DNA from 2 places in the Streptomyces sp. SAS_272 genome. Region 2 is predicted to be linked to the other one. Evidence: riboswitches for the same ligand, from Rfam matches in the RefSeq annotation. Region 2 holds a riboswitch; the other holds the start of a gene.
The links. A riboswitch is a leader RNA that binds a small molecule or an ion and turns the genes downstream of it on or off. The one in region 2 is predicted to bind S-adenosylmethionine.
Positions count from the first base shown of each region.

Region 1: another riboswitch for S-adenosylmethionine. It lies ahead of ACN6LD_RS19275 (amino acid ABC transporter permease); the one in region 2 lies ahead of ACN6LD_RS27800 (aminotransferase class V-fold PLP-dependent enzyme).

Region 1 is NZ_JBMNDR010000031.1:66,583-73,961, forward strand. It holds gene ACN6LD_RS19245 (NtaA/DmoA family FMN-dependent monooxygenase) at 1-513, opposite strand, end outside; gene ACN6LD_RS19250 (LLM class flavin-dependent oxidoreductase) at 535-1,752, opposite strand; gene ACN6LD_RS19255 (putative leader peptide) at 1,830-1,973, opposite strand; gene ACN6LD_RS19260 (GNAT family N-acetyltransferase) at 1,976-2,701, opposite strand; gene ACN6LD_RS19265 (ABC transporter substrate-binding protein) at 2,790-3,815, opposite strand; gene ACN6LD_RS19270 (amino acid ABC transporter ATP-binding protein) at 3,884-4,672, opposite strand; gene ACN6LD_RS19275 (amino acid ABC transporter permease) at 4,669-5,649, opposite strand; SAM riboswitch class IV at 5,974-6,082, opposite strand; gene ACN6LD_RS19280 (putative leader peptide) at 6,337-6,447, opposite strand; partial or broken gene ACN6LD_RS19285 (LLM class F420-dependent oxidoreductase) at 6,811-7,032, shown strand; gene ACN6LD_RS19290 (DUF1684 domain-containing protein) at 7,101-7,379, shown strand, end outside.
Region 2 is NZ_JBMNDR010000056.1:50,245-57,623, forward strand. It holds gene ACN6LD_RS27790 (rhomboid family intramembrane serine protease) at 1-150, shown strand, start outside; gene ACN6LD_RS27795 (Lrp/AsnC family transcriptional regulator) at 147-428, shown strand; gene ACN6LD_RS27800 (aminotransferase class V-fold PLP-dependent enzyme) at 526-1,890, opposite strand; SAM riboswitch class IV at 2,071-2,187, opposite strand; gene trpD (anthranilate phosphoribosyltransferase) at 2,263-3,327, opposite strand; gene qcrB (cytochrome bc1 complex cytochrome b subunit) at 3,474-5,120, opposite strand; gene qcrA (cytochrome bc1 complex Rieske iron-sulfur subunit) at 5,117-6,175, opposite strand; gene qcrC (cytochrome bc1 complex diheme cytochrome c subunit) at 6,172-6,984, opposite strand; gene ctaE (aa3-type cytochrome oxidase subunit III) at 7,047-7,379, opposite strand, start outside.

The sequences.
Region 1 (7,379 bases), on a different contig from region 2:
GCCGTGCCAGGAGTCGAACAGCTCGTTCGTGGTGGCCAGGAACTCCTTGGCGCGGGAGTAGCGCTCCGACTGGGGCAGGAAGCCGCCGCGGCGGAAGTTCTCGCCGGTGAAGGCGTCCCAGGAGGTGACCACGTTCCAGGCGGAGCGGCCGCCGGAGAGGTGGTCGAGGCCGGCGAACTGGCGGGCCACCTCGTACGGCTCGTTGAAGGTGGAGTTGACGGTGCCGGTCAGGCCGAGGTGCTCGGTGACGGCGGCGAGCGCCGCGAGGACCGTGAAGGTGTCCGGCCGACCGACCACGTCCAGGTCGTATATCTTCCCGCCCTGCTCGCGCAGGCGCAGGCCCTCGGCGAGGAAGAGAAAGTCGAACTTGGCGCGTTCGGCGGTCCGCGCGAAGTGCGCGAAGGAGTCGAACTCGATGTGGCTGCCGGCCTTCGGGTCGCTCCACACGGTGGTGTTGTTGACGCCCGGGAAGTGCGCGGCCAGATGGATCTGCTTCAGCGGCTTGCTGGTCATGTCGGTGCGGGTCCTTCCGGCTCAGACGGTCGCGGCGGCGTAGCGGTTGGCGGGGCGGGCGAGGCCCAGCAGGCCGCGCAGGGTGTCGGCCTCGTAGGCGGTGCGGAAGACGCCCCGGCGCTGGAGCTCGGGGACCAGGCCCCGGGTGATCGCCGGGAGGTCGTGTCCGGTGACGGCGGGCCGCAGCCGGAAGCCGCTCAGGCCGCCCTCCGCCGTCAGCTCCTGCAGGAAGTCGGCGAGTCGGGTGGGCGTGCCGGCGAAGACACGGGCGTCGCTGGTGTACGGCTCTCCCGCCAGGGCGTCGAGACGTGCGCGCCGGTCCTCGGCGGCGGCCTGCTCGTCGTCCAGGAAGACCACCAGGTCACCGAAGACGTGCAGGAGTTCGCCGGCGCGCCCGGCCGCCTCCTGCTCGGCGCGGATCTCGGCGACCGCCGCCCGGGCGTCCACGGCGTCCTGCGGGGTGACGTAGCCGACGTCGGCCTGGCGTGCCACCAGCCGGTACGGCACGGTCTGGTGGGCGAGGGAGGTGACGAGAGGCTGGCCCTGCGGCGGGCGCGGGGTGATGGAGGGTCCCTTGACGCTGAAATGCCTGCCCTGGAAGTCGATGTAGTGCAGCTTGTCGCGGTCGATGAACCGGCCGGTGGCGACGTCCCGGATCTCGGCGTCGTCCTCCCAGCTGTCCCAGAGCCGGCGCACGACCTCCACGTAGTCGGCGGCCTCGTCGAACAGGTCGGTCAGCCGCTGTTGTCCGGCCGGGCTCCGGAGCTGTTCCGCGTTGATCGGCGAGAGGGTACGGCGGCCGAAGTGGTCGGCCTCGTGCGGACGGGCGCTGATCTGCACCCGCAGGCCCGCGCGGCCGGTGCTCACGTAGTCGAGGGTGGCGATCGCCTTGGAAATGTGGAACGGCTCCGTGTGGGTGGCGATCACGGTCGGGACCAGGCCGATGTGCCGGGTGAGGGGCGCGATGCGGGACGCGATCAGTACGGCGTCGAGGCGGCCGCGCACCTGGTCGGTACGGCCGTCCAGCTCGCCGTAGTGCGAGGACTGCAGGCCGAGGCCGTCTTCGAAGGTGACGAAGTCGAGCAGTCCGCGCTCGGCCTCGGTGACCTGGTCGGCCCAGTATCCGGCGGTGAACAGGTCCCGGGGGCGGGCCACTTGCTCGCGCCAGGAGGCGGGGTGCCAGCCGGTGCCGTCGAGAGCGACAGCCAGATGCAGAGGGGGAACGGGGGTCGAGGACACGAGGGTGCCTTCCTGGAGATCCGTACGAGATCGCCGGCCCGCGGGAATCGGGGCGCACGGCGGCTGGGGAGACGGGGTCAGGAGCTACAGAGGGAGCCGGCCACGCGCTGGAGGTCGATGTGGGGCCGGGAGTGAAGGCGGACGGCACGCAGTACACGCGTCACGCGTCGCACCTCCGTCCGGGTGGTCCGGGCACTCGCCTTCGACAAGGACAACGGCACGGCTATGCCGATTCTTCCGGCACGGCGGCAGCGGTGTGCCGGACGAGCGAGAAGGCGGTACGACGGCGCAGGGTGAAGCCGATCGACTCGTACAGCCGGATCGCGTTCGCGTTGGCGGCCGCGGCGTGCAGGAAGGGGCGTTCGCCGCGCTCCTCGATGCCGGCGGCGACAGCGCGGACCAGACGCGTGGCCAGACCCCGGCCGCGGTGGGCGGGGTCGGTGCACACGGCGCTGATCTCCGTCCAGCCCGGCGGGTGCAGCCGCTCTCCGGCCAGCGCGATCAGCCGGCCCTCATGGCGGATGCCCAGGTAGGCGCCCAGCTCGACGGTGCGGGGCAGATAGGGGCCCGGCTCGGTGCGGGCGACCAGGTCCAGGATCTCGGGCACGTCGTCAGGGCCGAGCCGTACGGCCTCGGGGTCGGGCTCCGCGCGCAGGGCGGTGCCCACGAGCTGGACGCCGTGTCCGGTGTGCACGACCTCCCAGCCCTCCGCCGCCTCGGTCACGCCTCGCACCGCGGCGGTCCCGCCGGGGCCGACGAGTACGGCGAGGTCGGCCCAGGCGCGCGGGTCGTCCTCGTCGGAGACGGCGTGGAAGGGGGCCACGTCCTGCTGGTATCGGACGGCGTGGCCGACGCGTTCGGCGAAGTGAGCGTGCGGGCCGGTGAGTGCGGCCCAGGCGGGGTTGTCCAGGATGTACGACGAACTGGCGTCGAGGGCGATGACGGACATGGCGTGGCAGTCTCCGGGGTGCGGCTCGGGATGTCCGGCGCGGGGGACTCCACCGCGGGGCGGCGGTGGAGGGCCCGGCACTCGGTGGTCAGGAGTTGTCGAGCGACAGTCCGGGCGGGTTGACCTCGGACTTGGCGACGGCCTCGTTGGAGAGGTCGTAGGCCTTGAGCCACTGGGCGTACTGACCGTTCTTGATCAGGTAGTTGACGGCGTCGGCGAGCGGTTCGGCCAGGCCGCTGTCCTTCTTCGCGGTGGCCGCGATCAGGCCCTGCAGACTCGCGCCGGCGCCCGAGTACGTCCCCGCGATGCGGGTGGCGTCGGGCGTGTTCGCGACCTGGCGGTTGTGGTACGCGAAGCCGGGGTTGGGGCCGAAGGAGGCGTCGATCTTTCCGCTGTTCAGCGCCAGGAAAGTGCTGGTGCTGTCCTGGAAGTACTTGACGGTGAGCTTCTTGCCCTCCTTGGCGAGCTTCGCCTTCCACTCCAGGAGGATCTTCTCCTGGTTGGTGCCGGAGCCGACGGCGATCGTCTTGCCGTCGAGGTTCTCGTAGTCGCCGTCGAAGTTCCAGGTGCTTTTCTTCGGCACGATGAAGGCGAGGTTGTCCTGCCGGTAGGAGGCGAACTCGTACTTCTTCTTGCGTTCCTCGGTGTCGGTGATGTTGGAGAGGGCCACATCGACCTTGCCGCTGTCGATGCCGACGAACATGTTCTCCCAGGTGAAGTTCTTGATCTCCGGCGTGAGTCCGAAGACGGCGGCGATCAGACGGCCGAGATCGGGTTCGGAGCCGGTGAGGGTCTTCTGGTCGCTGCCGACGTACGCCAGCGGCGGGAATCCGGCGGGCAGGGCGCCCTCGCCGATGACGAGCTTGCCGCTCTTGCGGAGGGCCGCCGGCAGTTCGGCGCTGATGGACCTGACCTCGGAGACCTTGATGGTGGTCTCGGTGCCGGCGCCGTTGGAGACCCGTCCGACGACGACCTCTCCGGGCTTGGCGTCGGCGGTGGTGGTGGCCGCGTCGCTGTCGCCCCCGCAGGCGGCGAGCCCGGTGGCGAGGGCGGCGACGGCGGTGGCCGCGGTGATGCCTCTGCTCAGGCTGCGTCGGGTGAAGTAGGTGGGCATGGCCGTTCCTTGTCGCTGGAGGAGGGTGCGGAGGTTTGGCGTGGGGGGAGTTCTGGGCGTACGGCGGTTCACAGGACCTTGCTGAGGAAATCCCTGGTCCGCTCGTGGCGCGGCCTGTCGAGGACCTCGGAGGGCGGGCCCTGCTCGACGATCCGGCCCTGGTCGATGAAGACGACCCGGTCGGCGATCTCGCGGGCGAAGCCGATCTCGTGGGTGACGATGACGAGCGTGGTGCCGCTGGTGGCCAGGTCCTTGATGACGGCGAGGACCTCACCGACGAGTTCCGGGTCCAGGGCGGAGGTGGGTTCGTCGAAGAGGATCACGCCGGGGCGCAGCGCGAGGGCGCGGGCGATGGCGACGCGCTGCTGCTGGCCGCCGGAGAGCTGCCGGGGGTAGGCGCCGATGCGCTCGCCGAGGCCGACCCGTTCCAGGAGTTCCTTCGCCAGTGCCTGTGCCTCGGCCTTGGTCAGCTTTCCGGTGGCGACGGGGGCCGCGGCCACGTTGTCGAGGACGGTCAGGTGCGGGAAGAGGTTGAAGTTCTGGAAGACGAAGCCGATCCGGCCGCGCTGGGCCAGGATGGCGCGCTCGCTCAACTCCTTGAGCCGGTCGCCCTGGCGCTTCACCCCGATCGGCTCGCCGTTGATGCTGACATGGCCGATCTCGGGCTTCTCCAGGTGGTTGACGACCCGCAGGAGCGTGGACTTGCCCGAGCCGGACGGGCCGAGGACGACGGTGACCTCGCCGGGGCGGATGGTCAGGTCGATGCCGTCGAGGACGCGATGGGTGCCGTACCACTTGTGGACGTCGTGGATCTCCAGGGCGGCAGGGGCCGTCTCCAGGGTGTCGGTGCTGCTCATACCGCGGCCTCCCGGCGGACACGGGCACGCAGGTCGGTGAGGCCGGCCCGGAGCTTCTGCAGGGGCGTCGGCGGCAGCGCGCGGGTGGCGCCGCGGGCGTAGTACCGCTCGACGTAGAACTGGATCACGGAGACGACGCTGGTCAGGATCAGGTACCAGACGGTCACCACCAGGAGCAGCGGCACGATGTCGCCGGGGTAGGTGGAGCCCATGCTCTGCGCGGTGCCGAAGAGGTCGAGCAACGAGACGTAGAAGACCAGCGAGGTGCTCTTGATCAGGCCGATCAGCTGATTGACGTAGTTCGGGGTGATCGACCTGAGGGCCTGCGGGAAGACGATCCTGCGGAACTGGTAGCCCTTGGGCAGGCCGAGCGCGGCGGCCGCCTCGTGCTGGCCCTGGTCCACGGAGAGGATGCCGCCGCGGACCACCTCGGCCGCGTAGGCGGCCTCGTTGAGGCTGAGGCCGATGACGGCGATCACCATGTCGGTCGCGAGTTTCGACTCGTCGAAGGAGAAGAAGGCCGGCCCGAAGGGGACGCCGACGCTCAACGTCCGGTACAGAGCACTGAAGTTGTAGAGGAAGAGCAGCACCACGATGAGCGGGATGGAGCGCAGCGCCCAGACGTACGTCCAGCTGACCGCGCGCAGCACCGGGCTCTTCGACAGCCGCGCCAGAGCCAGCAGGACGCCGCCGACCAGACCCAACACGGCGCTGTAGGCGGTGACTTCGAGCGTGATCACGAGGCCGTCGAGGATGGTGGGGCGCAGGAACCAGTAGCCCCAGCGGTCCCACTGGTAGAAGGGGTTGGAGACCAGTCCGTGCACGAACTGGGCGACCAGAACCAACACGAACGCGGTGGCGATCCAGCGCCCTGGCCGCCTCAACGGCAGAACTCTCTGGGCGGTGAGGGCTTTCGACGGTTCGTCGGCGGTCGGCGCTTCGGGAAGGGTGACGGTGGCACCAGGGGGTTCACTCATAGTGGGCTCCGGCTGGGTGGGTACACCCCTCAGGCGCGGCGGCATGCGGCAGCGCACATGACGGCGGGACACCGGGGGCGGGGAGGACGACGGCACACCGCTCGGGCGGCGTTCGTCAGGGAATGCGGGGGCTGCGGGGAGAGGTCAGCCCCGACAGCGGGCACGGCCCGGTGCGGTACACAGTGCGCTGTTCACGCGGAGCAGGTCGACGGCACGATCGGCGACGAGAGGGTTCGGGTACGGCTGTACGCAGCCCTGTGGGCGGCGCGTGGCCGTCCTGGGAGCTGCGTACATGGCGTCACCTTCACCGTTCCGGCCCTGCGGGCCTCGCGCTTACCGAATCCTCTTCGGTCCGGTCGTCACCTGGGGCACCCCACCGCGGTGCGAGGGTTGCCGGTCAGCCAGCCAGGGCTTGTCGCTGACGCTCATGACCGTTCTGGGCCACAGTCAAGACAAGTGCCCGAACGAATGTCAACGCCGGTCCACCAGGCGGAACAGCTGATGGGCTGAGTGTGCCGCCCGGTCCAGGATCTGGACGGCTGCTCCGGCGGATGACTCTCCCCGGGAGCGGGCGCGGACGTACGCGCGGCTGACGCGACGTCGGGTGCGGGAGCGGGGCTCATCCGTGCACGGCGGACGCATGAGTCACGCCGGCGCGGGCGCCGCCGGGACGGGATGGGCCCCTGCTCAGCCCTGGGGGCTGATCGCGCTGCAGACGCGCAGCAGATCGATGTGACGGCGGGAGGTCAGAAGAGGCGAACGGCACACGCGTGCGGTGACCGGCTCCAGGCGTCTCATATTTTCCCTACCTATTCACTAGGATTCCCTCGGTGAGTGTCGATCCGACCGGCATCGCCGTCAAGAGGGCCGTCCCGCATCGCGGACGCCCCGATGGACGGCGGCACCGCTCGACACAGCCACCGCACGTCTGCGGGCCGAGCCGCCGGCCGTCCCTTGTACACATGACTGACAAGAAGCTGTCACACGCCGACCGGAATGCGGGTTCGGCCGACGCCCGTTCTGACTGACATGACTGTCCGAGTAGCGCTCAACGCGTCCGCCGCGCCGAGCCAGGTCGACGCCACCGTCCGACTGACCGCGCAGGCCGCGGAGTTCGCTGTCACGTCGGCCCGGTGCGGGCAGACCTTCGGTGCGGCTCACGCCTTCTACGAACAGATCCCGTCCTACGCGCGGGCCGTCGAACTCTCCGGCGGCCGACGGGCCGCCGACCTGGCCGTGATCGGCGACGAGAAGACCGTCGAGGCCGAGGTACGCCGTTACCGCGACGCCGGCGCCACGGAGGCCGTGTTCTCGGCCGCCGAGATCGCGGGAGAAGCCGACCGCCGACGCACCTGGCGAATCCTCGGCGAACCGGCCGGCTAGGTACGCGCGTCGGCTCGAGGGCCCCCTCATCCCCTGCCCGAAGACGCCCCGACACAAAGGAGATTCCCATGACCACCGAGGCCACCGCCACGGACCTCCACGCCTTCACCGAGACCTGGCTGGAGTGGTACCGCGCCCAGGAGGCCCGGCTCGCCGCCCCGCACGGGTTCCTGGCGATCACCGGCCTGCACTGGCTCGACGACGGGCCGCAGCGCTTCCCGGACGCGCCCGGCGCGTGGCGCACCACCGGCCCCGAAGGCGTCGTCGTGAACCTCGACGCGGGCGAGGAACTGGTCGTCGACGGGACGCCGGTACGCGGCGAGCACCGCTTCGGCGTGCTTCCCGAG
Region 2 (7,379 bases):
TTCGGCCTGGGGCTCCTCTACGCGTGGGCCCGTTTCGGGATCAGGAAGGGTCCGCCGGGCCGCCCGGGAAGGGCGGCGGCGGGCGACAGGCGGGCGGCTAGAGTGAAGGCCGCCCCAGCTCCGGCCTCCGAGGGAGAGAACCAGCCGTGATCACCGCGATCGTCCTCATCAAGACCAGCGTGGACCGGATCCCCGAGATCGCCGAGCGGATCGCCTCTCTGGAGTCCGTGAGCGAGGTGTTCTCCGTGACGGGGACCTACGACCTCATCGCGATGGTCCGGGTGAAGCAGCACGAGGACCTCGCCGAGGTCATCCCCGGCAGCATCAGCAAGATCCCCGGGGTCGAGGGGACGGACACCCACGTCGCGTTCCGCACGTACTCGCAGCACGACCTCGAGGCGGCGTTCGCCATCGGCCTGGACTCCTAGGGGTTCGCTCCGCGGGTCGGCGGGTCGGTCGCGCGGTTCCCCGCGCCCCTGGGGGTTTCCCCGCCCGGGACGCGGAGGCGCCGTGCGCTCGGCGAGGTCAGTCCACTGCCGGGACGCAGCGGCCGTCCTCCGTGCGGTACCGCCACTTCGCGCCCTCGCTCACCAGCTCGCGGACCGCGGTCACGAAGCGTTCGACGTGCTCGTCGGGGGTGCCCGCGCCGAAGCTCACCCGGATGGCGTTGAGGGACTTCTCGCCCGGAGCCGCGTCGGGGGCGCCGCACTCGCCCTGCGCCTCGGGGGCGCCGCCCAGGAGGGTGCGGACCAGCGGGTGGGCGCAGAAGAGGCCGTCGCGGACGCCGATGCCGTACTCGGCGGACAGGGCCGCGGCGAAGTGGGAGCTGTTCCAGCCCTCGACGACGAAGGAGATCACGCCGACGCGCGGGGCGTCGTCGCCGAAGAGGGACAGGATCCGGACCTCCGGGACCTCCGCGAGGCCGGTGCGCACCTTCTCGATCAGGTGCCGCTCGCGTGCGACCAGGGCGTCGAAGCCGGCCTCGGTGAGGGCCTTGCAGGCGGACGCGATGGAGTAGGCGCCGATCACGTTCGGGGAGCCGGCCTCGTGGCGGGCCGCGCTCTCGTGCCACTCCACGTCCACGCCCCCGTCCTCGCGCCGGGTGACCTTGCGGCTCGCGCCGCCGCCCGCGAGGTAAGGGTCCGCCGCGACCAGCCAGTCCGCGCGGCCGGCCAGCACGCCGGAGCCGAAGGGGGCGTACAGCTTGTGGCCGGAGAACGCGATCCAGTCGACGTCGAGGTCCTGGACCGACACCGGGTGGTGCGGGGCCAGCTGGGCGGCGTCCAGGACGATCCGGGCGCCGTGGGCGTGCGCCGCCGCCGCGAGCTCGCGCACCGGCCACAGCTCACCGGTGACGTTCGAGGCGCCGGTGACGCAGACCAGCGCCGGGCCGTGCGGGTCCCGGGCGGCGAGGGCCCGCTCCAGGGTCTCCACGGCCTGGCCAGGGGTGCGCGGGGCGTCGAGGCAGGAGACCCGGGCGTCCTGCCAGGGCAGCAGCGAGGCGTGGTGCTCGGTCTCGAAGACGAAGACCTGGCAGTCGGCGGGCAGGGCGCGGGCCAGCAGGTTGAGGGAGTCCGTCGTCGAGCGGGTGAAGACCAGCTGGTCGTCGGGGCGGCAGTCGAGGAACTCGGCGACGGTCCTGCGGGCGTTCTCGAACAGGTCCGTGGAGAGCTGGGAGAGGTAGCCGGCGCCGCGGTGCACGCTGCCGTAGTACGGGGCGTAGGCGGCGACGTCGTCCCAGACGCGCTGGAGGGCGGGGGCGCTGGCCGCGTAGTCGAGGGCCGCGTAGGCGACCTCGCCGCCGGTGACGAGCGGAACGGTGACATCCCGGCCCAGAACGTCCAGCGGGTCACAAAGGGGGCGGGCGACGGCGGCGGTGGAGACGGACATGGCGAACTCCCGTGAGAGGAAAGGGGGAACCGCCGTGCGAGCGGACATGGCTCGAGCACGGAGGAAGACGAAAGGGGTGTGCGGAGGCGGGGCTCTACGCCCTATCGCATTCGCTTGCTCACAGGAGACTCCCTCGGACGACCCAGGACCCCTGGCGTTCTCACTCGAAAGAGTGCGAGGGATCCGCGCTTGCCGTGGACCTCGTTGCCCACGGCCTGGTCTTCACCCGGGGCACCCCGCCACGGACGGAGGGTTGCCGGACAGTCAGCCGGGGCCTCATGACTGTCACTCATGACCTAGTACAGGAATCTACGCGAGCCGATCACGGTCCCGCAACCCGTGTCCGGATGGCGGGACCGCGTCTCACGGACGTCAGGCGTTGCTGGCCGCCACCCAGCGCTCCAGCGCCCGCTTGGCCGCACCGGAGTCGAGCGACTCCGCGGCCCGCGCCATGCCGGCCCGGATCTCCTCGGCCAGCGTCCCGCCGCCCGGCTCGAGCGCCACGAGCGCCGCCGCCGAGTTCAGCACGACGGCGTCGCGCACCGGGCCGCGCTCGCCCTCCAGCAGACGGCGGGCGACCTCGGCGTTGTACGAGGGGTCCCCGCCCCGCAGGGCCTCCACCGGCACCAGGTCGAGGCCGACGTCCCGCGGGTCGAAGGTCTCCTCGGTGACCTTGCCGTCGCGCACCACCCACACCCGGGAGGTGGCCGTCGTGGTCAGCTCGTCGAGGCCGTCGTCGCCCCGGAAGACCAGGGACGAGTTGCCGCGTGCGGCGAAGACGCCCGCGACGACCGGCGCCATGAGCGGATCGGCGACGCCGACGGCCTGGGCCCGCACCTTGGCGGGGTTGGTCAGCGGGCCGAGGACGTTGAACACCGTGCGGATGCCCAACTGGCCGCGCGCCGCGCCGACATGACGCAGCGCCGGATGGAACTTGATCGCGAAGCAGAAGGTGATCCCGGCCTCCTGCGCCACCTCGGCCACCCGGCGCGGGGTCAGCTCCAGGTTGACGCCGAGCTTCTCCAGCACGTCCGAGGCGCCGGACGCGGAGGACGCGGCCCGGTTGCCGTGCTTGACGACCGTGGCGCCCGCACCGGCCACGACGATCGCCGACATCGTGGAGATGTTGACCGTCTTCGCGCCGTCGCCGCCCGTGCCGACGATGTCGACGGTCGGCCCCGGCACCTCGATCAGGTTGGCGTGCTCGTACATCGCCCGGACCAGACCGTTGATCTCCTCGACGGTCTCGCCCTTGGCCCGCAGCGCCACCACGAACCCGGCGATCTGCGCGTCGGTGGCCTCGCCGCGCATGATCCGGTCCAGCGCCCAGAACGTGGCGTCCGCGCCCTGGTCGTGGCCGTACAGCAGACCGTTCAGCACCTCGGGCCAGGAACGGCCCGCCGCGGTGTCGCCTCCAGCGGGGGTCACAGCGCTCATCAGCCGCTCCTGGGTGTCGTACGGATCTTCCGTGGGTGCCGTGGAAGACGTGTGTGCCCACCCTATCCAGCCGACGGGCACGGCAAAGGGCCCCGTCCGACAACCGGACGGGGCCCTTTCACCGTGGCGTGGCGACGCCTCGACGATCAGTGGTGGCCGTGGCCGCTCGTGATCTCCTTGTACTCCTCGACGGTGGGCTTCGGGATCTGCTGGTCCTCGCCGAAGTACGCTCCGCTGATCTTGGCGCGGAGCTTCTCCTTGCCCGTCACCTTGCGCTCGACGCCGTTGTCGTCGACCGTGGCGCCGATCGCGGCCGGCTCGTACTGCTCGTGCGCCGTGAGCGTGTGCAGCTGCTCCTGGCTGAGCGGCTCGTGGATCTCGATGAACTCACCGTGCGGCAGGCGCTTGATGGTGCCGGTCTCCCGGCCGTGCAGCACCTTGTCCTTGTCGCGGCGCTGCAGACCGAGGCAGATCCGCTTGGTGAGGATGTACGCGATGACCGGTCCGACGAAGAAGAAGATCCGGACGAACCAGGTGATCGCGTTGATCGACAGGTGGAAGTGGGTGGCCCACAGGTCGTTGCCACCGCCGACCAGCGTGATCATGTACATCGTGACCCAGGCGACGCCGAGCGCCGTACGGGTCGGCGCGTTGCGCGGGCGGTCCAGGATGTGGTGCTCGCGCTTGTCGCCGGTGATCCAGGACTCGATGAACGGGTAGAGCGCGAGCGCCGCGAGGACCACGCCGAACAGGACCAGCGGGATGAACACGCCCAGGACGAGCGTGTGACCCCAGAGGTTGATCTCCCAGCCCGGCATGAAGCGGATCAGGCCCTCGGCGAAGCCCATGTACCAGTCGGGCTGGGCGCCGGTCGACACCTGGTCCGGACGGTAGGGGCCCATCGCCCAGATCGGGTTGATCTGCGCGATCGCCGCGATGACCGCGATGACGCCGAAGACCAGGAAGAAGAAGCCTCCGGCCTTGGCCATGTACACGGGCAGCAGCGGCATGCCGACGACGTTCTTGTTGCTCTTGCCGGGGCCCGCGAACTGCGTGTGCTTGTGGTAGAAGACCAGGATCAGGTGGCCCACCACCAGGCCCAGCATGATGCCGGGCAGCAGCAGGATGTGGATCGAGTAGAACCGCGCCACGAAGTCGTGGCCGGGGAACTCGCCGCCGAAGAGGAAGAACGAGATGTACGTGCCGACGACCGGCATCGACAGGATCGCGCCCTGGGTGAAGCGCACACCGGTGCCGGAGAGCAGGTCGTCCGGGAGCGAGTAACCGGTGAAACCGGTGAACATGCCGAGGACGAACAGCAGGAAGCCGAACAGCCAGTTGACCTCACGCGGCTTGCGGAACGCACCCGTGAAGAACACGCGCATCATGTGCACGAACATGCCGGCGAGGAAGATCAGCGCCGCCCAGTGGTGGATCTGCCGGATGAGCAGACCGCCGCGCACGTCGAACGAGATGTGCAGGGTCGAGCTGAACGCCTCGGACATCAGCTGTCCCTGGAGCGGGACGTAGCTGCCGTGGTACTCCACCTCGTTCATCGAAGGGTGGAAGAACAGCGTCAGGTACACACCCGTCAGGATGATGATGATGAAGCTGTACAGGCACACTTCGCCCAGCATGAACGACCAGTGGTCGGGGAAGATCTTGCGCATGTTGGCCTTGGCGAGGGAGTAGATCCCGAGCCGGCCGTCGGCCCAGTCGGCGACCCGCTCGCCGGCCGGAGCCTTCCCGCGTGCGCGGGACTCGTTGCTCTCGTGGTTCTCTGTGGTGCTCATCCGCGCTCCCAGAAAGCAGGACCGACGGGCTCCTCGAAGTCGCCGCGCGCCTCGAGGTAGCCCTCGTCGTTCACGCCGATGCGCAGCTGCGGCAGGGCGTGACCGGCGGGACCGAAGATCACTCGGGCGCCGTCGGAGAGGTCGAAGGTGGACTGGTGGCAGGGGCACAGCACGTGGTGCGTCTGCTGCTCGTACAGGGAGATCGGGCAACCGACGTGGGTGCAGATCTTCGAGTACGCCACGATGCCGTCGTGCGACCACTCGAGTTCGCGCTTGTCCTTGATGTTCTCCGGCTGGAGCCGGACGATCATCAGGGCCGCCTTGGCGATCTCGTTCTGGAAGTCCTCGTCGTGCTCCTCCAGGCCCTCGGGCTTGGCGAAGGTGAGAGAACCGACCGCGACGTCCGAAGGACGCAGCGGCTCGTTCGTGTTCATGTTGACGAGCAGCTTGCCCTTGGCCCACAGCGTGTGACGGAGCTTGTCCTCGGGCAGCGGGCCGAGGTCGCGCAGCAGCACGACGCCGGAGAGCGGCACCAGGGCGACCGCGCCGAACAGCGTGTTGCGGATCAGCTTGCGGCGGCCGAACGCGGACTCCTTGGCGCCCTGCCGGAAGTCCGCGTGGACCTTGGCGCGGACCTCGGGGCTCGCGGCGATCGGGTGCCGCTCGTCGGCGACCTCGACGTCCGACATCAGGGTGCGGGCCCAGTGGACCGCGCCGGCGCCGATGGTGAACAGCGCCGTGCCCAGCGTCAGACCCAGCGCGAAGTTCAGCGCGCTGAGGTGGCCGATCGGGAACACGAAGATCGACTTGTCGGCCGGGATCGCCACGTACGAGGCGATGAAGCCGACCGTGGCGAGCATCGACAGCGTGAACAGGAAGGCGACCGCACGCTCGGACCGCTTGGCGGCCCGCTCGTCGATGTCCTGGACGCGGTGCTCGTGGGGCGGCAGCCCCGGGTCCGCGAACGGGTTCTGCTCGTCCGCGACGTCCACCGCGCCGTGCGCGTGGCCCTGCTCTACGGGCAGGTTCTCTTCTGGAATGTCTTGGCTACTCATGACTTCTTGGCCTTTGCGGTCCGAGCGGCGACCCAGACGGCGACCGCGATCAGGGCGCCGAGTCCGAAGATCCAGGCGAACAGACCCTCGCTGACCGGCCCGAGGCCGCCCAGCTCCAGACCACCGGGGTTGTCGGTGTCGCTGCTGTTGACCGCGTGCAGGTACGCGATGATGTCCTTCTTGTTCTGCTCCGACAGGGTGGTGTCGGGGAAGGAGGGCATGTTCTGCGGGCCGGTCTGCATCGCCTCGTAGACGTGCTTCGGGTCCACGTCCTCGAGGGTCGGAGCGAACTTGCCCTTCGTCAGGGCGCCGCCCTTTCCGGTGAAGTTGTGGCACTGCGCGCAGTTGGTGCGGAACAGGTCGCCGCCCTTGGCGATGTCCGCGCCCTCCGGGCCGTACTCGGCCTCGGTCGGGACGGTCGGGCCGGAGCCCAGCGAGGCGATGTACGCGGCGAGCTGGTCGATCTCGGCCTGCGAGTAGATGTTCTTCTTCTTCACCACCTGCGGGCCCTGGGAGGTCGCCGCCGGCATGCGGCCGGTGCCGACCTGGAAGTCGACGGCCGCGGCGCCCACGCCGACCAGGCTCGGACCGTCGGAGCTGCCCTGACCGCCGGTGCCGTGGCAGCTGGCGCAGCCGACGGCATAGAGCTTCTTGCCCTCGTCGATGGCGAGGGACTGGGCGGTGTCGTCTGCCTGCGCCTTGCTCGCGGGCGCGAGCGCGGAGAACAGCCACCCTGTGCATGCCAGCGATAGGACTAGGACGACGAGCGCCGCCAGCGGATGGCGTCGTCGTGCGGAGAGCTTTTTCACGGATTACCCCGGTGTCAGGATCTTCTGCGTCGATGCTTGTGGAGGTGCGGGAGCGGGCCCGGCTACTTGATCAGGTAGATCGTGGCGAAGAGGCCGATCCAGACGACATCGACGAAGTGCCAGTAGTAGGACACGACGATGGCCGCGGTCGCCTGCTCGTGGGTGAACCTCTTGGCCGCGTAGGTGCGCCCGAGGACGAACAGGAAGGCGATGAGGCCGCCCGTCACGTGCATACCGTGGAAGCCGGTGGTCAGGTAGAACACCGAGCCGTACGGGTCGGAGGAGAGCGAGAGCCCGTCCTTCTTCACCAACTCCGTGTACTCGTAGATCTGACCGCCGATGAAGATCGCACCCATGATGAAGGTGACGATGAACCACATTCTGAGCTTCTTCAC